Regions from separate parts of the Clostridium sp. LIBA-8841 genome, predicted to be linked through region 3. Evidence: riboswitches for the same ligand, from Rfam matches in the RefSeq annotation. Region 3 holds a riboswitch; each other region holds the start of a gene.
What was found. Region 3 has a riboswitch for S-adenosylmethionine ahead of metK (methionine adenosyltransferase). Riboswitches for the same ligand answer to the same signal wherever they lie in the genome.
Positions count from the first base shown of each region.

Region 1 (10,540 bases), 900 kb from region 3:
TATTTGTTTCTTTGAAATAATTCCATTAATAGCATTTTCTTTTACTTCTAGTTTTTCTATAATTTCCTCATTTAAGTTAACTTCGTTTATTTCCTTAACATCTCTATTAACTTTTATTTGGAAGTTTTCTTCTTTATCAGAAATATTAAATATTCTTACTATTATAGAATCTCTATCTTCAGCTTTCTTAAATGCTGATAAAACTATATTTTCTCCTGTAATTGAAACTAAAGAGTCCTCTACTTTGAAATCTCCTTGAAGAGCTAACATTGGAGTATTTAAGTTGTATGCTTCTTCGTAAGCTCTTTCTCCAGTGTAATCTCCTTCATGAGCTATTACTGAATATTCGGCAATATTATTTCCTAAGCATTGTGCTTCAGGTGTTGGGAATACTCCCCAATCTCCTAACTCTCCAACAGATCTTAATATTGTTATAGCAATAGTATTTTCTCCATCTCTTAATACTTCATATTCAGGTAATCCCATATTAGCAACCATAAGACCAACTTTTCCATCATTTACATCAACAAAGTTAGTTTGTTTTTGACAGTTAGAAGGATTTTGCCATCCTTCCCATGGAGTTGTTTCTCTTTCTATAACATCAAAATGTCCTTCTGCAAAGTGAGTGCTTGCTTCTATTCCTGTTGGGAATAATGCTCTTACTCTATGATCTTTTGCAGTATTTTCTATTTCAACCTTAACATCTACTCTTCTAGAAACTTCGCTAAGAACTATTGTAGAAACTAACTTAATTTCTGTCATTTCTTCTACTCTTCTACTTTCTTTCTTAACAGCTTCTACTGGAACTTCTAAAGTATTTTTAACTTCAATAACTTTTTCTACTTCATTATCTTTTAATACTTTAATCTCAGCCTTATTTCCTAAAGTATTTACTACTAAATCCTTCTCTGGAGCTCTAAAGATGTATTCATCTCCTATATCTCCACAATCTTCAAAGGCATTTAAATTCCTATACTCTTTATTTGTTCCTTTATGAAGTAAATCAAATGTACCATTTTCATTGAATTTTAGTGAGAAGAATTTATTTTCAAAAGTTAAATCTTGAGAAACTTCCTTTTCTTCTATAACTTCACATGTAACTATCTTAAATGATTTTAATCCTAAAGCTTTTATATTATTAGCTAAGAACTTAACTTTAAATCTATTTACATACTCTGGTTGTCTAAATCTATTGTTTGGAAGAGTATATTTAAATGTTTCACCTAAAGCTTCAACTACTGATGGAACCTCTTCTCCATTCTCTGTAACAACCTTAAAGTTTTCTATTCCTGATTCTTTATTTACATCAACTGTAGCTTCTACTACTTCACTTCTATCCCATCCTAATGTATTGAATACAACGATGCTTTCTCTGTCAGTAGTAGTTCCATTTACTAGATTTAGCATATGCTCAGTACTTCTATCTATCATTTCTTCTGATATTTGCATACTAGCTTTAAATCTTGTTACCATATCTTGATGAACCTCATCAATACTACATCCACAAATTGAATCATGAGGATGGTTTTGAATTAAGTATTTCCATGATTGAAGTATGAAATCACTTTCGTATTTCTTTCCTTCTAATGAAGCCATAACTCCTAAAGGTTCAACATATCTTTCTAAAAGAACTTGAGACTTATTGTTCATTTGCTTTAAATAAAGTCTTGCTGAAGCTGTGTTACATAAAGTCCACCAACCATCTGTATATTGGCCATTTAACTCTCCAGTAACTTCTTTTAAGTCCTTAACTTCGTCTTTAACATCAGCTATATAATCAACTAAGTTACTATGAACTAATTCAAAATCAACATCTTCTTTTACATTATCTATTATGTCACCAACATTTGTTTGAACTGGTTGGTGGTCACATCCGTTCATTAATAATATTTGATTTGTTGTAGCATACATATCTGCCTTGTTAACTCTGTCATTTAAGAATTCAACAGCTTCTTTCTTATCTGCTGGAATTTCATTACCATTACTATACCAGTTAGCCATAAGTATTCCTAAAACTTCTGATCCATCTGGTGATTTCCATAATACTTCTGAATGGTACTCATTCTCTCCAGCTTCTTCAACCTTTTGGTTATCAAATGCTATTGGAGTTATTCCTCTACCAAAAACTGCATTATCTATTCCAAATCCTCTTAATATTTGAGGTGCTTGAGATATGTTACCAAATGAGTCTGGGAAATATCCTATTTTTACTGGATCTCCAAATCTCTTTGCAAATCTCATTCCTAAAAGCATATTTCTTACATTTGCTTCTGCACTTATTAAATATTCATCTTGAAGAACATACCAAGGACCTACATGAAGTCTTCCTTCTTCTATAAGCTTCTTTAATCTATCAAACATATATGGCTTTACTTCTAAATAATCATCTAAAGCTATAGTTTGTCCATCTAAATGGAAATATTTAAAATGCTCATTATTTTCTAATGTATCTATTAATGAATCCATAAAATCTACTAATTTAACTCTATGTTTTTGAAATGGTATGTACCACTCTCTGTCCCAATGACTATGTGAAACTACGTGTACTTTTTTCATGTCTAACCTCTCCTTATCTAAAGTTCATTAACCTATACCTAGATTATATACGTTTACAGATTGTTTCTTCAATTTTCATTCTTATATGTTTAGTGGACTTTTTATAGATTGTTTAATTTTAGCTAATTGGTTTTTTATCAAAGTTGTATATAAAAAATTAAGCCATGTTTTAAACTGATATTGATTTTAGATATTCCCTAAGACCTATCTTACGGTTATATCTAAAAATTAACACTCAACTAAAACATAGCTAAAATTTAAAGTCAGTAATCATTAAAACTACCGACTTTTAATGATTTATTGCTCTAATCTTATTATATTTTTATATCACTTTTTATAACTGAATAAACGCATATATTAATATATTCATCTCTATTCTTATTATAATAATGTTCTCTTAATATTCCATCTCTATGAAATCCAAGCTTTTCTGATAGTTTAATTGATGAAATATTATTACTATCAATCATAGCTACAATTCTATTCATACTTAAATTTTCAAATGCAAAGTTTTCTATAGCTTTAATACACTCAGAAGCAACCCCTTGCCTCCAAAACTTCTTTGCTACAGTATACCCAATCTCAGTATTATTAGAATAAAAATCCATATTATAAAAACCTATATCTCCAATGAACTCTTTACTTTCCTTATTGACTATAGCCCACCTTATGCCTTTTTTCTCATTATACATTACTTTAACTTTTTTTAGATAAAAATCCACTTGTTTTTCTGGATTAGAAACTTCTGTTCCAGAATATTTCATAACATCTTCATCTGAAAATAAATTAATGAAATTCTCCTTATACTTTTCTTCTATCTCTTTAAGTATAAATCGTTTAGTTTCAAAAATTGGAAACTCTAAGAAAAATTTTTCTATTTTATTTTCTAAAAGTTGATTTTTAATACTCATATTATCCACCTTATTATACCATTAATAAATATTTATAACTTATACTCTATATTAAGTTACAAATAGCTCTTATATATTTAGGCGTTGTTCCACAACATCCTCCTATTATATTTACACCTTTTTCAATAGCCTTTTTAGACAAATCTTTAAATTCTTCTGGAGTCTGTTCATATATAAGTTCATCCCCTATTTTTTTAGGTATTCCTAAATTAGCTTTTATCATAATAGGAAGAGAAGTATTTTCTTTTAAAATATCTAACGCCTTTAATACTTCCTCATACTCTGTACAATTTATTCCTAAGGCACTTACTTCACAAGACTCCAAAATTGAAATCATCTCTTTTATAAACTTAGGAATATCCTTTTTCCCAGCTAAAGTAAAAGAACATATAACTGGTTTATCTGTTAGTTCCTTTGCTTTTTTAATTGCAAATTCTGCTTCTTCTATACTTCCTAAAGTTTCAAAAACAACAATATCAAATTTATTATTTGACGAGTTAATTATTCTTTCTGTATTTTCTTCTACAACACATTTAAAATTTTCATTAGTTTCTTCTATATAATATGAAAGAGGCCCTATATCTAAAGCAACTATTCCATTCTTCTCACACACTTTTTTAGCAATATTAACACCTGCTTCTACAACCTCTTCTAAATCATAATTATTCTTTTTTGCATTTATAACATTGCACATAAATGTATTTGAAAGTATTAAGTTAGCTCCAGCGTCTCTATACTCTCTATGAATTTTTTCTATTAATTCAGGCCTTTTAATATTTAAAAGTTCTGAAGGAGTCTCTTTTAAATTTACTCCTAACTCCATAATCCTAGTTCCCATAGCGCCATCAGCTACTATGAACTCATTTTTCAAATCTAATTTTTTCATCTTAATGTATTCTCCAATCAAATTTACTTCTTTTTTATTTAATGTTTATTTTTAAATAAAACCATATTTTAAACTAGCTAAAATTAACACTTACCTAAAACATAGCTTTAAATTTTAAATATTTGCTTAGCTATTTCTACAGCTCTATTAGCGTCTTTAGCATAAAAATCTGCTCCTATTTCTTTAGCATATTCCTTTGTTAAAACAGCTCCTCCAACAAATATTTTAGTTTTCAAGTCTTTTTCTTTAACTCTTTTTATTGTCTCTTCCATACTCTTTAAAGTTGTTGTCATTAAAGCACTGAGACCTAATAATTTAACATCTTTTTCAATGCACACCTTTAAAATTTCTTCTGGTTCTACATTTTTTCCTAAATCAATAATATCATAACCATAGTTTTCTAGAATAACTTTAACTATATTTTTACCAATATCATGTATATCTCCTTTTACTGTAGCTAATACTATGCACCCCTTATTTTTATCCTCTTTAGAGAAATCAACACTTGATTTTATAACCTCAAAGGATTCTTTAACCGTTTCAGCTGATGCTATTAATTGTGGCAAGAATATCTCTTCTTTCTCAAATTTTTCTCCAACCCTATCTAGTGCAGGTATTAATTCCTTATTAACAATTTCCATGCCTTTAAAACTTTTAAGAAGTTCTTCTGTTTTTCTTCTTGCTTCTCCTCTTAATCCTTTTATGACTATTTCTTTTAAGGTTAAAATATTTCCTCCCTTTTCTCTTAGATTTTCTTCCTTAATATTATTTTTCTTAGAATAATAACTTACATACTTATTAGCCCCTTTATCATATCCATAAAGAAGTTCAAATCCTCTTACAACTTTCATTATTCCCTCTTTGTTAGGATTGACTATAGGAAAATCTAGTCCTTCATTAAGAGCCATTCCTAAAAATACTTCATTTATATTTTCCCTTTCTGGCAATCCAAAGGAAACATTTGAAACTCCTAAAGTAGTCTTAACTCCAAGCTCCTTCTTTATTTTTCTAATAGTCCTTAATGTTTCTCTAACCTCCATCTGGTTTGTTGCTGCTGTTAATATAAGAGGATCTAAAATTATATTCTCTTTACTAATTCCATACTCTGAAGCTTTCTCTATTATTTTTTTCCCTATTTTTATTTTTTCTTCACAGGTTTTTGGTATTCCCTTATTACTTAAGGTCAACCCAATAACCATAGCCCCATATTTTCTAACTATTGGAAGTATTCTATCTAAAGTCTCTTCATCTCCATTTACTGAATTTAAAATACATTTACCATTATAATATCTTAGTGCCTTTTCTATTACCTCTGGATTAGAAGAGTCTATTTGAAGAGGAACATCTAAAACACTTTGAAGATCCTTTACGATTTTAACCATCATGCTTTCTTCATCAATATCTGGAATTCCTACATTAACATCTAAAATATTTGCTCCAGCTTCAACCTGTTCAATCCCCTGTTTCACAATATAATCTATATCATTATTTTTTAAAGCCTCTTTAAATCTTTTTTTCCCAGTAGGATTTATTCTCTCTCCAATTACAGAAACTCCTCTTCCACTTATAGTAAGTGAAGGCGTACATACACCTGTTAGACTAACTTTATCTCTTTTTATACTTTCTTTCTTTTTTAATCTTTTCGATAATTCCTCTATATATTCAGGAGTTGTCCCACAACATCCACCAATATAATTAACACCTAGAGAAACAAATTTTTCTCCATATTCACCGAATTCATATTTATCAACTTCATAACTTGTCCTATCTCCATCTATACTAGGCATTCCTGCATTAGCCTGTACTATTACATCCTTGTTAGTTGATTTTACTATTCTTTTTATTATTGATTCCATTTCTCTAGGTCCTAAAGAACAATTAACACCTAAAGCATCAACTCCTAATCCTTCTAATGTCATAGCCATACTCTCTGGAATACATCCTGTAAAAGTTCTCTCATTTTTTTCAAAACTCATAGTACAAAATACAGGCAAGTTAGAATTTTCTTTTGCTGCTAAAATAGCTGCCTTAGCTTCATATAAATCACTCATTGTCTCTATAAGTATAATATCTGCTCCATTTTTTACTCCAACTATAACCTGTTCCTTAAATATATCATAAGCTTCATCAAAACTTAGAGTTCCCATAGGCTCTAAAAGTTCTCCTATAGGACCTATATCTAAGGCTATTTTCACTTCATTTCCCTCTCTAGCTCTCTTTGCTATTTCTAAAGCTTTTGTTATAATTTCTTCTACTTTAAAATCTGTATTTCTTAATTTTTTTCTATTTGCTCCAAAAGTATTAGTAGTTATAAAGTTTGCTCCTGCCTCTATATATCTTTTATGAACTTCATATATAATATCTTCATTATATATATTAAAAACTTCTGGATTCTCCCCAAGCTTCAATCCTAACTTTTGAAGCATAGTCCCCATAGCCCCATCAAAAATCTTAATCATAACATCTCTTACCGCCTTTCCTATAATTGCACTTTGTATAAAAACTACATTGATCACAACTTCTTATGGAAGCTTGATTATTTCTACATTTACTTATTCCTATTATTGCTGTAACTGATTTTCTAGGTATTAAAATATTACTCTCTGTTAAATTTAAACCTATTGCTTTTTGCCCATCTATTAACTCTAAAAAATCCTTTTGAAATTCTATTGAAAAATCTCCATACCCTGGACTAAATCTTTCTCTTATAAACTCATTTTTACTTTCAACCTTTTCCTTTATAGCCTCTTCAATTTCATCACAGACTTCCTCTATGGCAGCAGTAGCACAGGCATCTAATACGAGAGCTTTTAACAAATCTATCTTCTCATACTTATTTATAGCCCTTTCTATCTCATATCCTAAGGTAACTCCTAGTAAAATCACCTTATAGCACCCTTTTAAATGTCTCTTTATAGATACTCCCTTTAAAATTTTTTCAGTTCCTAATATTTTTAAATTATCTTTATACTCTTCTAAACCATATTCTCTATAGGTTACTCTATAATCAGCTATTTCCTTGCATTCTTCGATGCATTTATCTATAAGTTCAAAATCTTCTTCATTTCCTTTTACACCTAAATATCTAAGCACTTCTTTTTTATCTATATTAGTAATTTTCATATTTATATAATTCTTTCTCCTTTTAAGATATTTTTTCCTTTCTATTTACTGAATTAATAATATTTTTAGTTCCACTTACTATATTCTTTGCTACATATGAATTATTCATTGTATATAAATGCACACCTCTTACCCCGCTAGAGATTAAATCTATTATTTGCTCATTTGCATATGCTATTCCAGCATCTCTTAAAGCTTCCTTATCATGCTCATACTTATTTACTATTTTCATAAATTTTTTAGGGAATGTTGCCCTACAAAGAGATAATATCCTCTCTATTTGTTTTTTATTAACTACAGGCATTATTCCAGCCTGAATTGGTACATCTATTCCTTTCTTTTCACAGGATTCTAGAAAATCAAAAAATATATCATTATCAAAAAATAATTGAGATATTAAGTGATTAGCTCCAGCATCTACTTTTCTTTTTAAAAATTCTAAATCCTTATCTTTGTTAATGGCTTCTGGATGAATTTCTGGATAACAAGCTCCTGCAATATTTATATCTTTATATTTTCCAATATGTTTTATTAAATCTATGGAAGAATTATATTCCGATATAATATTTTCTCTTTTATCTCCTCTTAAAGCTAATACATTCTCTACTCCTTTACTTTTTAATATGCTCAAAGTTTTCTCTATATCTTTTTTTTCTGCTCCTATACAAGTTAAATGTGCTAAAGTTTCTAAATTGTATTTATTTTTTATTATTGATGATAATTCTATTGTTCTATTACTTACAAAATTTCCACCTGCTCCATAAGTCACACTTATAAAATCTGGTTTTAATTCCTGTATCTCTTCTAAAGTTCTGTATATATTTTCTATTGGAGTACTTTCCTTTGGAGGAAAAACCTCAAATGAAAACACAAATTCTTTTTTATCAAATAATTCTTTAATATTCATAAAATCCCTCCTAAAAATAAAAAAGCCTAAAGGAAATAATCCTTTAGGCATAAAATCTCTAATTTTCTCAACTTCAAAACTTATCTTTCAGTAAACCTGCAGGATTTAGCACCGTTATAGAATAAAATTTATTTATACTATAGGTTGCTGGGCTTCACAGGGCCAGTCCCTCCACCTCTCTTGATAAGAATAATATTCTGTTTTGGTAAATTATAGTATATAAAAATAAAATAGTAAATATATAAGTTTTTTTTATTATTATAATTTGTAAAACACACTACATATTTGATATTTTTTTAAAACTGTTATAATATTACTTAGTACTAGTAATATTAAAGGGGCGAAATATATGTTTAGATCTATATATTGGTATGGAAAAGGATATGCCTGGACATTAATAAAATCCTTATCTGATATAAAAAAAATAAATAAAATGGAAGAGGAAGGTAAGCTTGAAGAAAGAGATGAATATATCTATCAATGTAGTAGAAGGATAGCTCATACTTTTCTTAAAGATGCCGGAATAAAAGTTAACGTTGAAGGCTTAGAAAATATTCCTGAAGGACCTGTTCTTTTTGTTGGTAACCATCAAAGTAATATGGACATTCCTGTTGTCATGTATTCTATTGATAGACCAAAAGGATTCATAGCAAAAAAAGAACTTGAAAAAATGCCTATACTAAAAGATTGGATACTACTTTCAAAAGCTATATTTATTGATAGAGATCATCCTAAAAAAGCCATGGCTGGTATTTTACAAGGAATTAAGCAATTAAAAGAAGGATATTCAATGGTTGTTTTTCCTGAAGGAACAAGAAGTCATTGTAGTAAACTAGGAGAATTTAAAGCAGGTAGTTTTAAATTAGCTACTAAATCAAAAGTTCCTATAGTGCCTTTTACAATTGATGGAACATATAAAATAATGGAAGGAAATCATTATTTTATAAAACCTGGTGAAGTAAATCTTTATATTCACCCACCAGTTTATACTGATAAACTTACTAAGGAAGAAATTGCAGAGCTTCCTGAAAAAGTTGAAAATATCGTTAGAAGCAAACTTCCTAATGAAGGAAGATAAAAAAATCCATGAGTAAAATTTACTCATGGATTTTTTTATTTATATCAATTTAAAACAGTTCCTTCTAATTCAACACTCTTCTTATTAAGAGCTTTTTCTTTAAAGAATTCTTCTGTTTCTTCTATAACTACTTTTCTTAATCCAATAATACCTATAAGGTTTGGAATTGCCATTAATCCATTAACAATATCAGCTATTATAAATATCAATGTTAATGGTAAGAATGATCCTGCAGCAACAAGAAGTATATATAATATTCTATATGGTTTTATTGCTTTTATTCCAAATAAATACTCAACACATCTTTCCCCGTAATAATTCCATCCTAATATTGTTGTGAAAGCAAAGAATATAAGTCCTATATTAACTATATATGTTCCTATATTACTAATAGGAAGACCCATTTCAAAAGCTTGCGTTGTAAGGGCGGCACCTTCTAAATTTCCTGTATAAGCACCTGTAAGAATTATAACTATACCTGTCATTGTACAAATAAGAATTGTATCAAAAAATGTACCAGTCATAGAAATAAGTCCTTGCTTAACTGGTGACTTAGTCCTAGCTGCAGCCGCTGCTATTGGAGCACTTCCAAGGCCAGCTTCATTCGAGAAAACTCCTCTTGCTATCCCACTTTTCATAACAGTTATTATACTAATTCCCACAGCTCCACCTAAGGCAGCTCTAGGATTAAAAGCACTCTCTATAATTATTACTACGGCATTTGGAACCTTATCTAAATTAAAAGCTATAACAATTAAAACTCCTAATATATAAAGACCTGCCATTAAAGGAACAACCTTTTCTGATACGCTAGATATTCTCTTTATTCCACCTAAAGTTACTAAAGTAACTAATAAAGTTACTATTCCTGCTGTAATTACAGTTGGAACATTAAATGTAATACTTGCAGCATCAGTTATTGATTTAACTTGTCCAAAGGTTCCTATTCCTAATAAAGCTACACCGATTCCAAAGAAAGCAAAAATATTTGCTAGCCAATTTAGCCCAAGACCATTTTTTATATAATACATTGGTCCTCCAGCCATTTGACCATTTTCATCTACCACTCTGTACTTTAT
Region 1 is NZ_CM173488.1:2,376,650-2,387,189, forward strand. It holds gene AC2A4K_RS10295 (alpha-mannosidase) at 1-2,556, opposite strand, end outside; gene AC2A4K_RS10300 (GNAT family N-acetyltransferase) at 2,871-3,467, opposite strand; gene AC2A4K_RS10305 (homocysteine S-methyltransferase family protein) at 3,514-4,353, opposite strand; gene AC2A4K_RS10310 (homocysteine S-methyltransferase family protein) at 4,461-6,812, opposite strand; gene AC2A4K_RS10315 (vitamin B12 dependent-methionine synthase activation domain-containing protein) at 6,805-7,476, opposite strand; gene metF (methylenetetrahydrofolate reductase [NAD(P)H]) at 7,499-8,383, opposite strand; SAM riboswitch class I at 8,461-8,573, opposite strand; gene AC2A4K_RS10325 (lysophospholipid acyltransferase family protein) at 8,733-9,461, shown strand; gene AC2A4K_RS10330 (alanine/glycine:cation symporter family protein) at 9,506-10,540, opposite strand, start outside.
Region 1: another riboswitch for S-adenosylmethionine. It lies ahead of metF (methylenetetrahydrofolate reductase [NAD(P)H]); the one in region 3 lies ahead of metK (methionine adenosyltransferase).

Region 2 (10,540 bases), 150 kb from region 3:
GACTTTTAAATGATGCTTTAATTAAGGCAGAAGAATGTTTAAATACAGGTGCTGTAGGAAAAATGAAAGAAAATATAGGAGCTCTTCAAGATGCTAAAGTTATATTTGATTCATTAGAGATAAATGAATTAACGGGAGATTTAAATGATGATGGTTTCTTAAATATAGGTGATTTATCATTAGTCTCAATGAATTTTGGAAAAAATTCAAACTCTGAAGGATGGAGTGAAATAGAAATTTATGATTTAAATAAAGATAAGGTTATAGATAAATTCGAAATAGAGTTTATTTCTTTAAGAATATTAAATAATTAGAGAAATAAAAAAATAAGGCTGTATCAAAACCTAAAATTAAATTAATAGTTTTGATACAGCACATTTTATATACAACTTATTGCTTTTTGCAACATGAAATCTTCTATATATTCTTCTGAATAAACTTTTCTGCCCATGAGATTAAATATTAATTCATCTCTAGAATATCCTTCTTTATAACGCTTTAGGTTCTTAGTTAATTTTTTTAAGGAACCTGGTGTAAGCCCTAGCATAGTTTTTATATCATTACCGGTATAAAAACTTTTTATAAAAAGCTCATTAAGTTTATTCTGCATTTCAAGTTTATAATTTAAATCTACAAACTTATCTCTATGTGGACCATTTTTAGAACGGTGATGTTTCTTACATAAATATTTATAATTTAGTTTGAAATCTAGACCACCTTCTGCTCTATGAACTATGTGATGAACATCAGCGTAATCACCACAAATCTCACAACAATAAGACATATAATCCTCCTTAATTTTGATATACCCATTTATAGTAATAAAATAGCATAAAAAAATAGTTTAATCAATATAAGCGAGCTTTTTTAAATAGATATGAGGGTATATAAAGAAATTTAGGATTTTTTACACTTTGATGTTAAAAAAAGTTAGCAATATAATTAAATTATAAAATATATAAAGGGGGTTTTAAGATGCGTAACTTATTTCGTCAAAGATTAAAAAAAGAAGAAAATCCCGAGAAGTATTGGGGTGAATTAATAAGAAAAAATGAAACCCTAAAAGGAAGAATGTTCAAAGATGAACCTATAACTAAAGACACAAAATATCTACATTATGTAATATTTAATAGACATGTTGGATTCCAAAATGTTTGGGTAATGGTACCTGATTTTAATAGCCTCATACAGTTTATACAATATGTCTTTATGCCAGAGGCTTATTATAAATGGGTTGAAGGAAAAAGAAAATTAGTAACACAAATTCCATCAAATGATGTAGAAAAAATTATCTCTATAGTAAAGAGTAAAGCAACAGAAGAAGATAGAGAGAAAATGAAAAATGATATTTTAGCATTAAGAAAGTTAAATGGATTTAATGCTGAAAATGGAATGAGAAAATTAAAAATATTCTGTAGTAGATTTAATAACAATTGGATTGGAGATAAAGATGAGTTTTTATACTTAAAAGTCTTCAATAATGCTGAAGAATTAGGTAAGTTTGTTGTTGAAACTAACTTACAAACTGATTGTGAAGATTGTTATGAAAAAACTATAGGAATGACTACAGAAGAATGGTATAGAGTTTGTAAAAATGCTGATAAAAATAAAGAGGATGGAGAAAAATTTAAAACTGTGTTATTTAAGTACTTGGAAGATATTGTTTAAAATTAAATTCGCTTAGTATTAATAAAAATATAAAATAAATTCAAAAAAATGTTGACAATTTTTAAATGATTATGTATAATAATTTTTGTTGATTCAAGTTTGTATCTTTAGCTCAGCTGGATAGAGCAACGGCCTTCTAAGCCGTGGGTCAGGGGTTCGAATCCCTTAAGGTACACCATGTTGGGATATCGCCAAGCGGTAAGGCAACGGACTTTGACTCCGTCATTCGCAGGTTCAAATCCTGCTATCCCAGCCATTTTTTTGAATAATAAATCAAAAAATACTTGACAACATGTTAATATTATGTTAACATATAAACATACCAAGCGGGTGTAGTTCAATGGTAGAACACCAGCCTTCCAAGCTGGATACCCGGGTTCGATTCCCGGTACCCGCTCCATTTTTTAAGGTTTTACTGTAAAATTCTCTTAAAAAATGCAATATGCACCATTAGCTCAGTTGGTAGAGCACCTGACTCTTAATCAGGGAGTCCAGGGTTCGAATCCCTGATGGTGCACCAAGCATCGCTTACTAAGGCGATGCTTTTTTTATTTTAAAATATATCGGTACATTTGATATAAGAAAAATTAATTAATATAATACTGTGTAATGAGAAATATATATTTTAGAGCGGATTTTTGAAGGGAGATAAAAATGAAATCTATGAATAAAATTGCTGCTATACATGATATTTCATGTTATGGAAGAGCAGCTTTAGCGACAATAATTCCTATATTATCTTCAATGGGTAATCAAGTATGTCCACTTCCAACTGCGGTTTTATCAACACATACAGATGGATTTGGAAAACCTGCAATTAGAGATTTAAGTGATTTTATATATGAAACTAAGGAGCATTGGAAAAAGCTTAACTTAGGTTTTCAATGTATTTATAGTGGATATTTAGCAGATCCTAATCAAGTTAAATTTGTAGAGGACTTTATAAAAGAATTTAAAGAAGAAGATACTTTAGTTGTTATAGATCCAGTTATGGCTGATAATGGTAAGCTATATGATGGCATGAGTGAAAAAATGATTGAAGAGATGAGAGTTTTGATTAAGAATGCTGATATAATAACTCCTAATATTACAGAAGCTACTTTACTTTTAGGAAAAGACTATAAAGAAAACTTAACTGAAGAGGAGATTAAGGAGTATTTAATTTCCTTGGGAAACTTAGGACCTAAAATAAGTATAATAACAAGTGTACCAAGTTCAAAGGGAAATGAATATATTGATACTGTGCTGTATGATAAACAGGAAAAGATGTTCTACAATTATTCTCATAAAAAAATAAATGCATTTTATTGTGGAACTGGAGATGCCTTTGCATCCTTGTTAATAGGATGGATACTAAGAGGCGAATGTGATGAAAAAGCTTTAGAAAAAGCATGCAACTTTATAGCAGAGGCAATAGAATATAGTGAAAAATTTGATTATCCACCTAATGAAGGAATATTGCTTGAAAGTTTGTTATATAAATTAGTAAGTAAATAAATTATTAAAAACAATATAAATTAAATTGACAAAGTAATTTTGGCGTGTTAGTATTAAAAAAAATAAAATTTAATAAATCTTATCAAGAGAGGTGGAGGGACTGGCCCTGTGAAACCCAGCAACCGGTAATTCTTTGCGGTTAAAACAATACTGATTTTAAAATAATAAAAGTCAGTAATAATTTCATGTGCAAAGATTTATAGCGGTGCTAAATCCTGCGGTAGAAACTGAGAGATAAGAAAGAGAATCTGTAAGAATAATAACTTCTATCCTGGGATAGAAGTTTTTTTATTTTGTAGGATAAATAAGATAGGTTTATTAAATAGATTAGGAGGAGAGAAAATGAAAGAAGGAAAGTTTTCAGCATTATTACCATTAATAATTTTTGTATCAATCTATTTAGGAACTTCAATAGTAATGAAAGATTTCTACTCGGTTTCTATTTTAGTTCCTGGGATAATAGCCGCATTAGTCGGAATATTTATGAACAGAAAAAGAGGGATTGAGAAGAACATAGAGATATTCTGTAAGGGAGCAGGAAATAGCAATATAATCTTAATGTGTTTAATTTTTATATTAGCAGGTGCTTTCGCAGAAGTGGCTAAAAACATGGGAGCAGTAGAATCAACAGTAAACTTAGGTTTAACAATATTACCTAAAAACATATTAATAGCAGGAATATTTATAATATCATCATTTATAGCTATATCATTAGGAACATCAATGGGAACAATAGCTGCCATAGTACCAATAGCTATGGGAATTGCAGAAAAAACTAATATAGCATTACCTCTTATAGTTGGGGCAGTAGTAGGTGGAGCTATGTTTGGAGACAACCTATCAATGATTTCTGATACAACAATAGCAGCAACAAAAACTCAAGGTTGTGAAATGAGAGATAAATTTAGAATAAACTTTAAGGTTATATTACCATCAGCTATTTTAGTAATTATATTATATACATTCTTAGGAAGTGGTTCTAATGCTTCTGTAGGACAATATGACTATAATTTAATAAAAGTTATTCCATACCTAGGAATTTTAATAGCAGCATTAATGGGGGGAAATGTAATTGCTATATTATCAGGTGGAATAATTTTAGCTGGAGGAATCGGATTCTTTACTGGGGCTATGGATTTAAAAGCATTCTTTGATTCTATATCAGCTGGAGTTGCTGGAATGAGTGAACTTATATTAATTTCAATAATAATTGGAGGAATTGTTGAGATTATAAAAGAAAATGGCGGTATAGATTATGTATTAAATTTAGTTACTAAAAGAATCAATGGCAAAAGAGGGGCTGAATTTGGTATTGGATTATTAGTAAGTTTAATTGATGCATGTACTGCAAATAACACAATTGCTATTGTTACAGTTGGACCTTTAGCAAAGGATATTTCAAATAAATATAATTTAGATTCAAAGAGAGTTGCAGGAATATTAGATATGTTTTCTTGTGCAGTTCAGGGAATAATCCCATATGGAGCACAGTTAATGTCAGCAGCAGCTTTAACAGGATTAAGTTCATTTGAAATAATGAAATTCTTATTTTATCCATATTTAATGGGAATAAGTGCAATAATATTTATAGCATTTTTCCAAAAGAAAGAGAATACTGAAACAAGTGAAGAATTAGATGTTGCAGTAACTCAATAAACTATAAAAAGCAATAAGCACTAAAAAGGGGATTTTAGATATCGGATTTAAAGAAATGTAGTATAAAGTTGGATTTTATAAGTTATAAAAAGAGTATATACCTTCCAATGTTAAGGAAGTTATATACTCTTTTTTTATTTCATTAAAAGACAGATACTTTGAGAAGAAATTCCTTTACCTGAGCCAGTAAAGCCAAGACCCTCTTCAGTTGTTGCTTTAACATTTATTTGGTCTAAATTTATATTTAACGCTTTTGCTATATTTTCTCTCATTGTAGGTATATGAGGAGCCATTTTAGGTTTCTGAGCTATTATTGTTGCATCTATATTGGATATTTTATAGTTATTTTTATATATAAGTTCACCAACGAATTCAAGAAGCCTTATGCTATCTGCCCCTTTATATTTAGGATCAGTATCTGGGAAATGCTTACCTATATCACCTAAAGCTGCAGCACCTAAAAGCGAATCCATTATTGCATGTAATAAAACATCAGCATCTGAGTGACCTAAAAGTCCTTTTTCATAAGGAATTTTAACTCCTCCTAAAATTAAATCTCTATTCTCAACTAATTTATGAACATCATATCCCATTCCGATTCTCATTTTTATCACCTCTTAAAAATATTTATCATTATGGTGAGAGCCACCATAATTTCTATGGTTTCATTATATATAATTATTATTATGTTATCAAAGAGTATTAATCTTTATTATAATTTAGCAAAGATTAAAAATAAATTTGTAACATAAAGAGTGTAATATATAATTAAAATATAAATAAATTAAAGAATTCAAATTTATGAAAAAGATGTATTTACTGTATAAAATTTTATATAGATATGATATATGCTATGGTATAATAAATTGAGATTTAATTAAAGAAAATAGTGCTATTGCTTTTAAATATTTAAATTTATATAAAAGTAGTTATTTTAAAGCTTAAATTAGTAGATAGCATTATAATAAAAGGGAAAATTAAATAGAAAGGGTGCATTGAGAAGTGTGGGGAAAAATTAAAAATGTTTTAGGGATTTTTTTAATTGTTGCAGGGGTATCTCTTATTGGGATAACAATTTGGATGAAGTATGATACTTATAAACAACAACAAGCGGTTTTGGAGAGTTTTAAGAATCTAACTTTTGATGTTCCAGAAGGTGAAAATTCAAATGGTGAGGCAACTTTTGAAGAAGAGAATGATGGTAATAACAAAGTTGAAGGTAGTGAAACTAAAGAGAGTAAGAAACCAGAAAAGGCACAACTTGAAGAAGGAAATGGAATTGGTATTTTAAATATTCCAAAGATAGACTTAGAAATTGGTATAATAGAAGGCGTTAGATATGAAGATATCAAGTATGTAGTAGGTCACTTTCCAGGAGCACCTATGCCAGGAGAAAAAGGGAACTTTGCTATAGCTGGACATAGACAGTCATATTTTGGAGAGGCTTTTAAAGACATTGATAAACTTGAAAATGGGGACAAGGTTAATGTTACTTATAATGGAAAAGAATATACTTATGAAGTAACAGATATGTATGAGGTTACTCCAAGTCAAACAGAAGCTTTAGAGCCTACTAAAGATGCAACAATGACTTTAGTTACATGTACTATGGATGCTAAAAATAGAGTAATAGTAAAAGGAAAGTTAGTGGAATAAGACTGGGTTTTTGCCTTAGTCTTATTTTTTGTAAAATATATATAAAGGAGTGTAGCTTAATTGAGTGAGGTAACTTTTAGAAAAGATAAATATATGTTTTCTACTAGAAATATAAAGAAGAATCTAGATAAGAATATCTTAAAAAAAGAAATAAGTACTTTTATAAAAGAACTTAGAAAATTTAAAGTTAATATAAAAAATCTTTCTAATGAATCTTTTAATCTTGAAGAAAGAAATTTAATTCTTAATATAGCATATTTTTTAGTTGATGAGGAAGTTCTCTTAAGAAAAATATTGAATAGAAGAGAGTTGCCTACAAAAGTTATAGCTAAAAAAACAGGCTTTAGTAATGAAAAGATAATCAATTGGTCAAACTATATAATTGCTTATATAGTTTTATTATACAATGCAAATTATACAAATTTAGCAATGTATCTAAATATAAACTTTAAGGATTTAGAAAGCCTTGCAGTTATAAAAGGAACTAAGGGAGAAGAGACTGTTTATAAAGGATTAGTTATGTTAGAAGGGAAAAATAGTACCATAATATTAACTAAGGAAGGCCAATTTATAAGAATAAAAACAAGATGTGAAAATAAAGTTGGAGAGGAACTGTCCGGTAAGGAAAAGAAAACTTTAAGACATTATAGAAAGATAATAATCAGTGTTGTTTTAATTGCCTTTGTTCTTATAGGTGGATTTACATTTATTTATAAGCAACAAGAAACTACCATATTAATTCAAGGAACATCCAAAGTCAAAATTGGATTAAATAGATTTAATAGAATAGTCTATAGTTATTCACCAACAGAAAAGGGAAATATATTAGTAACAGAGTTAAAGTTAAATAATGATAAATTTGAAGATGGAATGATTAATATATTAAAAGGCTTTGAGGAGCAGGATATGATACCATCAAATAGAATTGTTAGTATTTATATAACTGGAAAAATGGTGGATACTATAGATTTAAATAATATCACAGCTTATGTTGATAGTGTAAACAAGGATGATAATGCAAATAATAATTTTAGAATAAAGATAAATAATTCAGGGTATGAAAAGAAAAATTAATAAGAAAGGGATTATTTATAGTGAGAAAAGTATCAAGGAATAACAACAGAAGAGAAAAAAGTTTTTCTAATAAAAAAAAGCATAGAAATGAAGAGAAAAAAATTAATAATCCAACAAAACAAAAAATAGCAAAGAAGGCTTCAGAAAAAGATATAGTTATATCAAATAAAAATGAAGTTAGAGATGAAGTTAGATTAAATAAATACATAAGTGAAACAGGATTTTGTTCTAGAAGGGAAGCAGATAAGCTTATAGAACAAAGAAGAGTCAAAATAGATGGAGTTGTTGCAACAACAGGAATGAAAGTTTCAAAAGGACAGAGTGTATCTATTGATGGTAAATCATTGAAGGTTGAAAATGAACTTGTTTATATAGCTTTAAATAAACCTGTTGGAATAACTTGTACAACAGAAAGCAAAGTAAAGGGAAATATAGTTGATTTTATGAATCATGAGAAGAGAATATTTCCAATAGGAAGATTAGATAAGGACTCTCAAGGATTAATATTCATGACTAATGATGGGGATATAGTAAATAAAATTTTAAGAGCAGGAAACAATCATGAAAAAGAATATGTTGTTACTGTAAATAAACCTATAACTGATGAATTTATAAAAGGTATGAGTAATGGTGTTCCTATACTAGGCACAATTACTAAGAAGTGTTTAGTAAAAAAAGAAGGGAAATATGCCTTCAGAATAATATTAACACAAGGCTTAAATAGACAAATAAGAAGAATGTGTGAGTATTTTGGTTATGAAGTTAAGAAACTAGAAAGACTTAGAATAATGAATGTTAGTTTAGGAAATTTAAAGATAGGTTCATGGAGATATTTAACCAAAAAAGAGTTAGCAGAAATAAATAGACTTACATCAAACTCTATAAAAACAGAAGAGGCTTCTAGATAAGAGAAGTTAACATAATAAAACTCCTATAAATATAGAAATTTCTATATTTATAGGAGTTTTCTTCTATAGCTTAATAAGCATTTTTTATTTGGCTATGTTTTGAGCTAGGGTTAAAAGTCTAGCTAAAAATCAATATTTATCTAGAACAGAAGCTTTTACTTTGTGTCATAAAAGAATAGTGCTTTTTCAATAAAATTCATTACTCTTTTTTCATAAAGGAGTTTATTGGTCGCTAAAGATTCAGCATGTTCAGCTCCTTCTACTAAATAGAGTTCTTTATATCCTCTAACTTTAGCATTAAATAAATCTACTGCCATATACCAAGGAACAAAATAATCTTCTTTACCATGAATAAACATAATTGGTATCTTAGTTGAGGCTACTATATCTATAGGAACTATTTTTTTCATAGAAAATTTTGCTTTTAATTTCATGAACCAGTCTGCGAAAATAAGGCCAGGGCTAAGAATTTTTCTAACTATTCTATTTTTGAAACCATGAGATATTTGAAAGCCTATAAGTCTGTAGAAATTAGAATAGCCACAATCTTCAATAACAAATTTTATAGAATTATTTAAAGGGATAGTTTCCATTACCGTTCCTGCACCCATAGATTCTCCGTGAAGTCCTAATATTATATCGTCTCCAAATCTAGATTTTAAATATTCAATCCACATGTTTACGTCATATTTTTCATAAAAACCGTATGTGGAGTATTTACCTTCACTTTTTCCATGTCTTCTTTGATTTACTATAAGAACGTTGAAGCCATTTCTATAAAAAATATCAAAATATTTTAAAGAACCAACATAACAAATAGAAACACCGTGCACTAATACTATAAATTTGTTTGTTGGTTTTTCATTCATTATTAATGTTGATGTTAGGTTAAGATTATCAAAAGATTTTAAAGTTATATCTTCTTTATGAACAGAATCATATAGTGTCTCATCAAAAAGATTATTTTCTACGTATATATTATAGCTTTGAGCTATATCATGAAGTTTTCTAGTTACAGTTGATTTAAATATATAAATACCTATTGCTGAGAAAAATATAATAACTAGAATTGCAATAACAATCAATATAATAAGGTATTTCATTTTTATCACTCCTAGCAAGATTTTAAATAGTTTTTTATTTATACATAATTATAACATTTAAGAGAAAAATAAATTGAGTTAATTATAAAATGGAGGTTTATTTTTATGAAAATTAAAAGAAGTTTTTTAGGGCTTATATTAGTAATTCTAGTCTTAGCGGTACCAGTTTTCGGAGAAGAAATAAACAAAATAGAAGTTGTAGAAAAATCTATAGAAGAAAATACTGATAAACATGAGGTTAAAGTTAAATATCCTATGATTCATGGCGGAGAAAAAGAAGTTGTAGACAAAATAAATAAAACCATAGAAAATTATACTTTAGATTGGATAAATGATATTAAATTACTGGGCGAAGAATATAGTAAAGAATATGAAAAAGCAGGAACTCCAATGCCTAAAATGGAGGCCTATAGTTTATTTGAAGCTTTTAATACAGATGAAGTTATAAGTTTACCTGTTACTTATTATCAGTATACTGGTGGAGCTCATGGATTGACAACTAAGGTTTCTTATAATTATGATTTAAAGACTGGAAAAATTCTTAAACTAAATGACTTGTTTAAAGAAGGATTTGATTATAAAAGTATAATTGATAAAAAGGTGAGAGAGGATATTGAAAAAGAAAAAGATATTTATTTTGAAAATGGGGCTTTATTTAAGGGGGTTAATGAAAATCAAGCATATTACTTAAATAAGGATGGAATTATAGTATACTTTCAACAGTATGAAATAGCGCCATATTCTTCAGGAATCAGAGAGTTTAAAATCCCTTATGGAGAATTAAAGGAAGGTCTCGTTTATAAATTAGGAGTTTGATATTGGAATAGTTTAGAAAATAAATTTTAGATTTTCTAAACTATTTTTTATTTTAATATTGATTAATTAATCAGTGATATATTTGAAAATAAATATAAAGGGCGTTTTATTATTTTTAAAAATACGATTATAATAGATAAAAAAGAAGAACTTATTTCCATA
Region 2 is NZ_CM173488.1:3,436,234-3,446,773, reverse strand. It holds gene AC2A4K_RS15300 (GDSL-type esterase/lipase family protein) at 1-314, shown strand, start outside; gene AC2A4K_RS15295 (HNH endonuclease signature motif containing protein) at 380-784, opposite strand; gene AC2A4K_RS15290 (hypothetical protein) at 976-1,668, shown strand; tRNA gene AC2A4K_RS15285 (tRNA-Arg) at 1,770-1,846, shown strand; tRNA gene AC2A4K_RS15280 (tRNA-Gln) at 1,850-1,924, shown strand; tRNA gene AC2A4K_RS15275 (tRNA-Gly) at 1,995-2,068, shown strand; tRNA gene AC2A4K_RS15270 (tRNA-Lys) at 2,113-2,188, shown strand; gene AC2A4K_RS15265 (pyridoxamine kinase) at 2,323-3,165, shown strand; SAM riboswitch class I at 3,242-3,406, shown strand; gene AC2A4K_RS15260 (Na+/H+ antiporter NhaC family protein) at 3,508-4,821, shown strand; gene ispF (2-C-methyl-D-erythritol 2,4-cyclodiphosphate synthase) at 4,956-5,426, opposite strand; gene AC2A4K_RS15250 (class D sortase) at 5,824-6,477, shown strand; gene AC2A4K_RS15245 (anti-sigma factor domain-containing protein) at 6,538-7,551, shown strand; gene rluF (23S rRNA pseudouridine(2604) synthase RluF) at 7,572-8,459, shown strand; gene AC2A4K_RS15235 (alpha/beta hydrolase) at 8,615-9,562, opposite strand; gene AC2A4K_RS15230 (DUF3298 and DUF4163 domain-containing protein) at 9,668-10,378, shown strand.
Region 2: another riboswitch for S-adenosylmethionine. It lies ahead of AC2A4K_RS15260 (Na+/H+ antiporter NhaC family protein); the one in region 3 lies ahead of metK (methionine adenosyltransferase).

Region 3 (10,540 bases):
TTTAAATACTAAATCTGAATGGTCTTCTCTTTGAATTGGTCTATGAGTTGGAATAACAACAACGTCTAATCCATATATTTCTCTAAACTCAGTTTCCTCAGTAAGAGCTGTACCTGTCATACCTGCTAATTTAGTGTACATTCTGAAATAATTTTGGAAAGTTATAGTTGCTAAAGTCTTAGATTCTCTTTGAACTTTAACACCTTCTTTAGCTTCAATAGCTTGATGAAGACCATCTGAATATCTTCTACCTTCCATAAGTCTTCCTGTAAATTCATCAACTATAGCTATTTCATCATCTTTAACCATGTAATCTTTATCTCTCTTCATTACATAGTTAGCTTTTAATGCTTGAGTAATATGATGTTGTAATTCCATATTATTAGCATCTGCATAGTTTTCTATTCCAAAAGCTTTTTCTGCTTCTTCAACCCCTTTATCAGTAAGCATTGCAGCATGTGCCTTTTCATCTATTGTATAATCTTCTTCTTCTCTTAATTTCTTAACAAAGAAATCTGCTATTTTATAAAGATCTGTTGATTTACTTCCTGCTCCTGAAATTATAAGAGGAGTTCTTGCTTCATCTATAAGAATTGAGTCAACCTCATCCACTATACAATAGTGTAATGGTCTTTGAACTCTTTCCTCTTTATAAATAACCATGTTATCTCTTAAATAATCAAACCCAAACTCGTTGTTTGTTCCATAAGTTATATCTGCATTATATGATTCTCTTCTTTGGTCATTAGTTAATCCATGAACTATAACTCCAGTAGTTAATCCTAAGAATTCATATAATTGACCCATCCATTCTTTATCTCTTGTTGCTAAGTAGTCATTGACTGTGATTACATGAACACCTTTGCCAGCTAAAGCATTTAAATAAACAGGTAAAGTAGCAACTAACGTTTTACCTTCACCAGTTTTCATCTCAGCTATTCTTCCTTGATGTAATACTGTACCACCAATTAATTGCTCCCTATAGTGTTTCATTCCTAAAACTCTTGTTGATGCTTCTCTACAAACTGCGAAAGCTTCTGGAAGCATATCGTCAAGGCTTTCTCCATTAGCATATCTATTTTTAAACTCAAATGTTTTTTGCTTTAATTCTTCATCAGATAGTTTTTCCATTTCAGGTCCAAGCGAATCTATTTTGTCTACAATAGGTGTTATTCTTTTAACTTCTCTATCGCTATAACTTCCAAATATTTTATCAAATAATCCCATTATACTATCCCTCAATTCTACTTTCTTATATGCTTAATATTCTAATAATTATTTAATTATAACATATATATACAATATTCTAACTTTTCCTAAGAAAATATTTAAAATAATTCTTATTCGATTATAACATTTATAGTAACCAATTTTCAATAAATGTAATAATTTAGATAAAACTTTTACATAAAAATAAAAAGATGTGGGTTTAAACCACATCTTTTCTTATATTCACTAATATTAATCTTCGCCTAATCCTGGTTCAATTAAACCATAATTTCCATCTTTTCTTTTATAAACTACATTTAGTTGATTTGAATCTGCATCCTGGAAAACAAAGAAATCATGACCTATAAGCTCCATTTGTAAGACTGCTTCTTCAGCTCCCATTGGTTTAAGATCGAATCTTTTAGTTTTAACTATTGTTGATTCTTTTCCTTCTTTTAAATCTTCTATTGGATCTATATGAGCAAATCTTAATGAATCATATCTATTTTTCTTTGATAATCTAGTTTTTTGCTTTCTTATTTGTCTTTCGATTTTTTCTTCGACTAAGTCTATTGACTTATACATATCGTCAGTAGATTCTTCACCTCTTAATAGTATTCCATTAAAAGGAATCATAACTTCTATGATTTGTTTATTTTTTTCTACGCTTAAAGTGGCCTTTGCTTCAACTTCTGGTTCAAAATACTTGCTTAATTTGGATATCTTCTTTTCTACGGAATCCTTTAAAGCATTTGTTAACTCTATATTTTTAGCATATACTGTTACTTTCATATAGTCAGCCCCTTTCAAAAAAAACAAGTAACCTTAACTAATGTAAAGGTTTTAACTTTATAATATAATTGTACTCCCTTATAGCTATTTATACAAGTTTAAATTATCTCAATTTACTGAAAATTTTAACATCTAGTGAATACATGTCCTATTAAATCTTCGTTTTGCTTAAATTATTTATAGTTAATGTAACTTGACAAAATTAAAAAAGGACCATGAAAATCATAGTCCTTTTTTATAGCTAGTTGACCTGGTTTTTGACCCCACACTCGCCTACTGGAGCTTTTGCTACCCGGAATCAACCTCTCACTACTAACCCTCTCAGCCTTTATTGGCTGGTAGGTCTTACTTCTAAGCCGCACCATGCTCATTAAAACTTTGTTTAACTTACGTGGATCGTTTCGCCTGCGACTGGCATCGACTTTCAACCACAAACCTAGCTACATTACTATTATATATTACTTTTTGCAATAGTCAATAAAAAAATTTTAATATCTTTGATTTTTTTCAATTCCCTTATGCAAGATTTTAGAGTAGCACCTGTTGTCATGACATCATCTAAAAGTATAATGCTCTTTCCTTCTAAACATTTATTTTCCTTAAGTTTAAAGGCGTCTCTTACATTTTTTTCTCTTTCTTCTTTAGATAATGATTTCTGTTCTTTAACTTTATTTTTCTTTTTTAGTGTTTCTATAGCTTTAACATCCAACTGCTTAGCTAATTCCTTAGCTAAAAATTCACATTGATTAAACTCTTTCTTTTTAAGTGCATCCTTTGCTACTGGAACATATGTTATAAAGTCAATATTCAAATTTGCTTCTTTCACCTTTTCTTCAAGTAGTAGCACCAATATTTCTCCAGCGTGAAAATCACCTTTATATTTAAGTCTTAATATTAAATCCTTAACTATAAAAGAATAATAGGAGCAAACCATCATTGTGCATTCTTCAATAATCAATATATCACTTGCCTTTGGTATTTCTCTTCTACATTTGTCACAAATTATTTTCTTACTTTCCTTATTACATATATAGCATTTTTCTTCTATTGGATAAATAGCTTCTAATAAGCATTGGAAGAAATAGTTTACCTTATTTTTGCATATCTCCATAAAGTTTCATTAAAGCTTCTTGCTAACCTCCTAGCAGTTTCTATATTTTCATTTTCATCATTGCTTAATAATATTATTTCTTTTCCTATACACTTATTTTTACATAAAGCCCCACATGCAAATATTATTTTTTTGTAATCAATAAATTCTTTTTCAAAAGAATAAATAATTAAATCACAATTAGGAATAGAATCAAAATATTCATGCAACGAGTCTGTTATAAAAATAATTCCCTCTTTTTTAAATATACTTTCATTTATTACTTGTAAAAGAGAATTTTTTTTATCCTCTTTTACTATTTTAACCTTATCTTCTAAATTTAAATCCTCAGTATAATATTCATATATTCTATTTAAATTAACTTCATTTGGAACATACACAACTAAAACTCTCTTTTCTCTTATAAACCATTCAATATAATTATATAAAGCATAAGGCATTGAATTTATTAAGTTCAATCTAGTTGTTATTAATCTTGGTTCTAAAAAGTGAGTTTTTCTTTCTTGGTTTAATATTTCTATGTGATTTATATTATTAAAAACCTTATCTACTGAACATATTATTATCTTTTTAGATAAACGCTTTAAATATATTAAATCCTCACTACATTCCATACTGCTTTTATTCGAATAAAAACTTATATCATCATATATTATTAAGTCAAACTTCTTTTTAATATTAAAAATATTATTAAATGATTCAAACTGGAAATTGATTGAATTTAACTCTTCACTACTACAGATTTTTCTATTTTTCCCTACGTACAGTACTCTTTCATTATTTCTTAAGCATTCACTAATCAAATCACATATAAAATTCAAATTTTGATATGGCTCACATATCAAATTTATAAATATTTCATCCCCTTTTACATACCACCTTTTTAATATATTACCATACCTATTCTCCATTCTGAAATTATCGCCATACAAACTCACATTAAAATCCCCCTAATTTAATCTTGTTCAAAAACCTCATTTGATATTACTTCTTTTATTCTCCAATTTAATGAAGAATAACGTTCCATACTTCTTGTGTTATCAACCATATATTTTAATGCTTTTGGTATTCCAACAACTACTACCATTTCTTTTGCTCTTGTTATTCCTGTATATAATAAATTTCTATTCATAAGTAATGGTGCTCCCATATAAGCAGGTATTATTACTACTGGGAACTCACTTCCTTGACTTTTATGTATAGTAATTGCATAGGCTAAATCTAATTCATCTAAATACATGAAGTCATAGATTACTTTTCTTTCATCATCAAAGATTATAGATAATTTTTTCCCCTCTAGATCTATACTTTCTATAAATCCCATATCTCCATTAAACACTCCAGAACCTTCGTGTTCCCCTTTTCCAGCTATTCTAGTCCACTTTAGAGAGTAGTTATTTTTTATTTGCATAACTTTGTCTCCCTCTCTAAATATCATACTTCTAAACTCTTTTTCATTTTTATATGTCGCCTTAGGATTTAAGACATTTTGTATTTTTTCATTTAAATTTGTAACCCCTAAAACACCTTTTTTCATAGGAACTAAAACCTGAATATTTTTTAACTTATCCCAATTTGAATTAAACTTAGGCAATCTAGTGTTTATTAAATCTATTATTGTATTTAATATTCCTTCTTGGATATCATTTTTTATAAAAAAGAAATCAGTTCCTTTTTCATTTAATTTAGGCATTTCTCCTTTATTTATTTTATGTGCATTCACAACAATCATACTTTCTTTTCCCTGTCTAAAAATCTCTTTTAAACGTACAACTTTAGTAAATCCACTCTCTATAAAGTCATTTAAAACATTTCCAGCTCCTACTGATGGAAGCTGATCAACATCACCAACTATTATAAGTCTAGTTCCAACCTTAATAGATTTAAGTAAAGCATTCATAAGTGTTATATCAATCATAGATGCCTCATCTATTATTACTACATCTGCTTCTAATGAATGTTCTTCTGTGTTAGTGATAAAAACACTTTCTTCCTTTTCAAAAACTCCCATATCAAGCATTCTATGTATTGTCGTTGCTTCTTTTCCTGTAGATTCGCTCATCCTCTTTGCAGCTCTTCCAGTAGGTGCTCCCAAGAGAACTTTTAATCCGCAAGTTTCAAAAATTTCAATTATACACTTTATTATAGTAGTTTTTCCTGTTCCTGGTCCTCCAGTTATTATCTCTATTCCATTTTGAAAAGCACTTATTATAGCATCTTTCTGAGATTCTGCAAAAGTTATATTATTTTTATTTTCAAACTGAGCTATTAAATGATCTACATCTACATTTATATTTTGAAAATTGCTTATAGCTAAGGTTAAAATTCTATTAGTTATTCCAAGTTCACAATAATAGTTAGGTATTGTGAAAACACCTTCTTTATTGTTAACCTTCTCTAACTTTATTTTTCTATCTAAAGCCGCATTCTTTATATTTTCTTCTATTATATCTCCACTTACAGTCAACACGTTGCTTGCTTCTTTTATAAGTTCATCCTTAGGCATGAAAGTATGCCCATTTGCACAAAATTCATTTATTACATATCTTATACCACTTTGAATTCTAAAAGGAGAATCAATTTCTACTCCTAAACTTCTGGCTATTTTATCAGATGTTTTAAATCCTATTCCTGAAATTTCATCACAAAGTACGTAAGGATTATTCTTGACTGTCTCAACTGAACTAGAACCATATTTTTTATAAATTTTTAAACATTGATTTACGCTCAATCCGTGTGTTTGTAAAAATATAGTTATATTTTTTAATTCTCTCTGTTCTTGATAAGATTCAATTATTGTCTCTAATTTTTTCTTACCAATCCCCTCTATTTCTTTTAGTCTTTCTATATTATTATCTAAAATATTAAGCGTATCTTCTCCAAATTTATTTACAATCTTTTTAGCTGTAACTGGACCTATACCTTGTATTATTCCAGAAGATAAATATTTCTCTATTCCATCCTTTGAAGTTGGTAATATCTCTTCACATTCTTCTACCTTAAACTGCTTTCCAAACTGAGAATGATTAACCCAACTTCCTGAAAGTTTTAAATTTTGTCCTTCTCTTACATGTGGTAATACACCAACTGCTGTATGAATATTATTATTTTCTCTAAACTTTATAACTGTATACCCTGTATCAGAGCTTTTAAATACTATACTTTCAACTATTCCATTTAATGCTTCCATATTACCTCCTAAAAGGTTTCTCTTAAATTGTTATTACTATTAATTATATCACAATTATTAATTTTAAATCATGAAGCTGATTTTGTTGACTTAGTCAAATTTAAATCTTAAGATTATTATGAGGAAGGTGATTCGTATGTTAATAAAAAATTGTAATATAGTATATTTAGATAGGATTGAACCTGGAAATATACTAGTAGAAAACGGAAAAATCAAAGCTATAAACCCGAAAGAAGAAACTAATTGTGAAATACTAGATGGACAAGGACTTTATGTATCTCCTGGATTTATAGATGTTCATATACATGGAGCTGGTGGACACGATACTATGGATGGTACTTATGAAGCTATTAATGAAATTTCAAAAGTAATAGTTAAGCATGGTACTACTTCATTCACACCAACAACAATGACGGTAGCTGCTGAAGATGTTTTAAAATCAATGGGAGCTATACACCAAGCTAAAGTTGAAGGAACTGATGGAGCAAATGTTTTAGGAGCTCACCTTGAAGGACCTTTCATAAGTCCAAGTGCTATAGGAGCTCAAAATCCTGATTTCTTAATACCTCCATCAAAAGAAAACTTCTATAAATTAGTTGGAGCTTTTGAAGATGATGTTGTTTCAATAACTCTTGCTCCAGAAGTAGATGGGGCTAAAGAACTTACTAAATTCTTAAGCGAAAAAGGAATAGTTGTTTCAATGGGACACACTAAAGCTACTTACGAAGAAGCTATGGAAGGTATAAGATGTGGTTGTTCTCACTCTACTCACCTTTTCAATGCTATGACTCCATTTACTCATAGAGAACCAGGTGTTGTAGGTGCTGTGTTTGATAGCGATATAACTACAGAAACAATTTCTGATGGTATTCACATTTCATTCCCAAGCTTAAGAGTAGCTTATAACCAAAAAACACCAGATAAAGTCTTATTAATAACTGATGCTATGATGGCTTGTTGTATGCCAGATGGAAGATACTCATTAGGTGGTCAAGATGTTGAGGTTAAAAATGGAGCTGCTAGATTATTAACTGGTTCTTTAGCTGGTTCAGTTTTAACTTTAGATGTAGCTGTTAAAAATGTATTTAACAATACAAAATACCCACTTTATGAAGTTATAAAAATGGCTACTTATAATGGGGCTAGACATTGTAAAGTTGAAGATAGAAAAGGATTAATTAAAGAAGGCTATGATGCTGATTTAATTATCTTTGATGAAGATATAAACATAAAATATGTAATAGTTAATGGAAAACTAGTTCATAAAGCTTAATATAAATAAAAAAATACTTTGGATTAATCCAAAGTATTTTTTTATTTATAAACCATATTAACTATCATCTAACTTCATAAAACATTAATTTAATAATCAAAATAATATTAGGCTCTGTTTTAAGTAAAGGTTGATTTTAAGCTATCTCTTCCTGCTTAGATCAACATAAAAAAGTTAAAGTTCAGAAGAATATAAACTTCTGAACTTTAACTCTATTTATCTTAAAGATGTTTTTTTATCTCTTCAACTTTATCTAACTTTTCCCATGGAAGATCTAAATCTGTTCTTCCAAAGTGTCCATAAGCTGCTGTTTGTTTGTATATAGGTCTTCTTAATTCTAGGTCTCTTATTATAGCACCTGGTCTTAAATCAAATACCTTATTTATTATATTAACTATTTCTTCATCTGATATTTTTCCAGTTCCAAAAGTATCTACTATGATTGATACTGGTCTAGCAACACCGATAGCATAAGCAACTTGAACTTCTAACTTATCTGCAATACCTGCAGCTACTAAGTTTTTAGCTACCCATCTAGCAGCATATGCAGCTGATCTATCAACCTTAGTTGGATCTTTTCCTGAGAAAGCACCACCACCGTGTCTTCCATATCCACCATAAGTATCAACTATAATTTTTCTTCCTGTTAATCCTGAATCTCCTTGAGGTCCACCAATAACAAATCTTCCTGTTGGATTTATGTAATATTTAGTGTTTTCATCTAATAATTCTGCTGGTATAACAGCTTTTATAACATGTTCCATTAAATCAGCTTGAATTTGCTCTTGAGATATTTCTGGACCATGTTGTGTTGAAATTACTATAGCATCTATTCTAACAGGTTTATCATTTTCGTACTCAACAGTAACTTGTGTTTTTCCGTCTGGTCTTAAATAAGGTAAAGTTCCGTTCTTTCTTACTTCTGTTAATCTTCTTGATAATCTATGAGCCATAGCTATTGGTGCTGGCATAAATTCTTCAGTTTCATTAGTAGCAAAACCAAACATCATTCCTTGATCTCCAGCTCCAACTGCATCTATGTCAATTTTTTCTCCTGCTCTTGATTCTAGAGCTTCATCAACTCCCATAGCTATGTCTGATGATTGCTCATCAATTGTAGTCATAACTGAACAAGTTTCACAGTCAAAACCATATTTAGCTCTATCATAACCTATATTTTTGATAGTTTCTCTAGCTATTTTAGGAATATCAACATAACAATTAGTTGTTATTTCTCCCATTACCATTACTAATCCTGTAGTAACAGCTGTTTCGCAAGCAACTCTTGCATTTGGATCTTTTTCAAATATAGCGTCTAAAACTGCATCTGAAATTTGGTCACATATTTTATCTGGATGTCCTTCAGTAACTGATTCTGATGTAAATAATCTTCTCATGGCTATAATGCTATCTTACTATGCTAAATAAGATAGCCGATTCACCCCTTTCATTTTTTAATTATTTATTAAATTATTCTTTCCAACTATATAAAATAATATCTTTAGTTTTTTCATTTTAAAAATTACATATCTTAATGCGCGCTTTTAAGATATATTTTATTAACAAAAAAATCTCTTCTAAATCTTTAAAAGATTTAAGAAGAGATTCTAGTTATACACTAAATTTATCTTCTCTCATCTTGTAAAGAAAATTCTTTACCGGAATTGGCACCGTGGTGATTTCTCACTGGTTGCCGGGTTTCATAGGGCCTTTTTCCCTCCACCTCTCTGGATAAGAGTATATAAATACTAAATATTCTATTTTATTGAGATATTATTTTAAACAAAGAGACACTATTTCCAAGTGTCTCTTGCTGGTGGTGGAAGAAGGATTCGAACCTTCGAAGTCGTCCGACAACAGATTTACAGTCTGCCCCCTTTGGCCACTCGGGAATTCCACCACATATGGAGCTGATGATCAGACTTGAACTGATAACCTGCTGATTACAAGTCAGCTGCTCTGCCAATTGAGCCACACCAGCATATTAATATTTTGTTTTCTTTTAAATAAATGGTGGTGGAAGAAGGATTCGAACCTTCGAAGTCGTCCGACAACAGATTTACAGTCTGCCCCCTTTGGCCACTCGGGAATTCCACCACTTATGGAGCTGATGATCAGACTTGAACTGATAACCTGCTGATTACAAGTCAGCTGCTCTGCCAATTGAGCCACACCAGCATATTTATTATTTTTAATGGTGGTCGCAACAGGGATCGAACCTGTGACCCCCTGCTTGTAAGGCAGGTGCTCTCCCAGCTGAGCTATGCGACCTTATTGGTGGTGGAAGAAGGATTCGAACCTTCGAAGTCGTCCGACAACAGATTTACAGTCTGCCCCCTTTGGCCACTCGGGAATTCCACCACTTATGGAGCTGATGATCGGACTTGAACCGATAACCTGCTGATTACAAGTCAGCTGCTCTGCCAATTGAGCCACACCAGCATATTTATTATTTTTCTTTGTCGGTTTGACTCACCGCCAATCGACAAGATTTAGTATATATTGTTACGCTTTTTATTTCAAACTCAATTTTAGCCCATTTTTGATAATTATGTTAAGTTATTTCGAATTTTCTCTATATATCTTTTGTTTACTTCTTTTTTAATTATATATTTTCTTCAATCAACTCAATATTTATGTATGGACTCAATATATCTTTCATTTCCTTGTACTCATTCTCCTCTAATCTATCCTTTAAAATTCTAAATATATCAACTGCAGCATCTAGCTCATCACTTCTTTTAATATGCTCTAATAATATTCCATAATCTAATATAGATAAATTTTTAGCTATAGACATCAATTTAAGCTTATCTGATTTTGCTATTTTTTTCGGAATTGAATATTTATCCATCCTAAAGACCTCTTTGCTTTCTTCTTCCAAAGAATCCTTTACTTCAAAATTATTATTATCTTTATTTTTCTCAATATCTTTTACTGCCTCTCCGATTTTTTCTTCTATCTC
Region 3 is NZ_CM173488.1:3,281,523-3,292,062, forward strand. It holds gene secA (preprotein translocase subunit SecA) at 1-1,227, opposite strand, end outside; gene hpf (ribosome hibernation-promoting factor, HPF/YfiA family) at 1,462-2,001, opposite strand; gene AC2A4K_RS14405 (ComF family protein) at 2,453-3,112, opposite strand; gene AC2A4K_RS14410 (hypothetical protein) at 3,088-4,050, opposite strand; gene recD2 (SF1B family DNA helicase RecD2) at 4,068-6,302, opposite strand; gene nagA (N-acetylglucosamine-6-phosphate deacetylase) at 6,439-7,575, shown strand; gene metK (methionine adenosyltransferase) at 7,797-8,972, opposite strand; SAM riboswitch class I at 9,207-9,313, opposite strand; tRNA gene AC2A4K_RS14430 (tRNA-Tyr) at 9,390-9,475, opposite strand; tRNA gene AC2A4K_RS14435 (tRNA-Thr) at 9,481-9,556, opposite strand; tRNA gene AC2A4K_RS14440 (tRNA-Tyr) at 9,587-9,672, opposite strand; tRNA gene AC2A4K_RS14445 (tRNA-Thr) at 9,678-9,753, opposite strand; tRNA gene AC2A4K_RS14450 (tRNA-Val) at 9,771-9,846, opposite strand; tRNA gene AC2A4K_RS14455 (tRNA-Tyr) at 9,851-9,936, opposite strand; tRNA gene AC2A4K_RS14460 (tRNA-Thr) at 9,942-10,017, opposite strand; gene AC2A4K_RS14465 (hypothetical protein) at 10,181-10,540, opposite strand, start outside.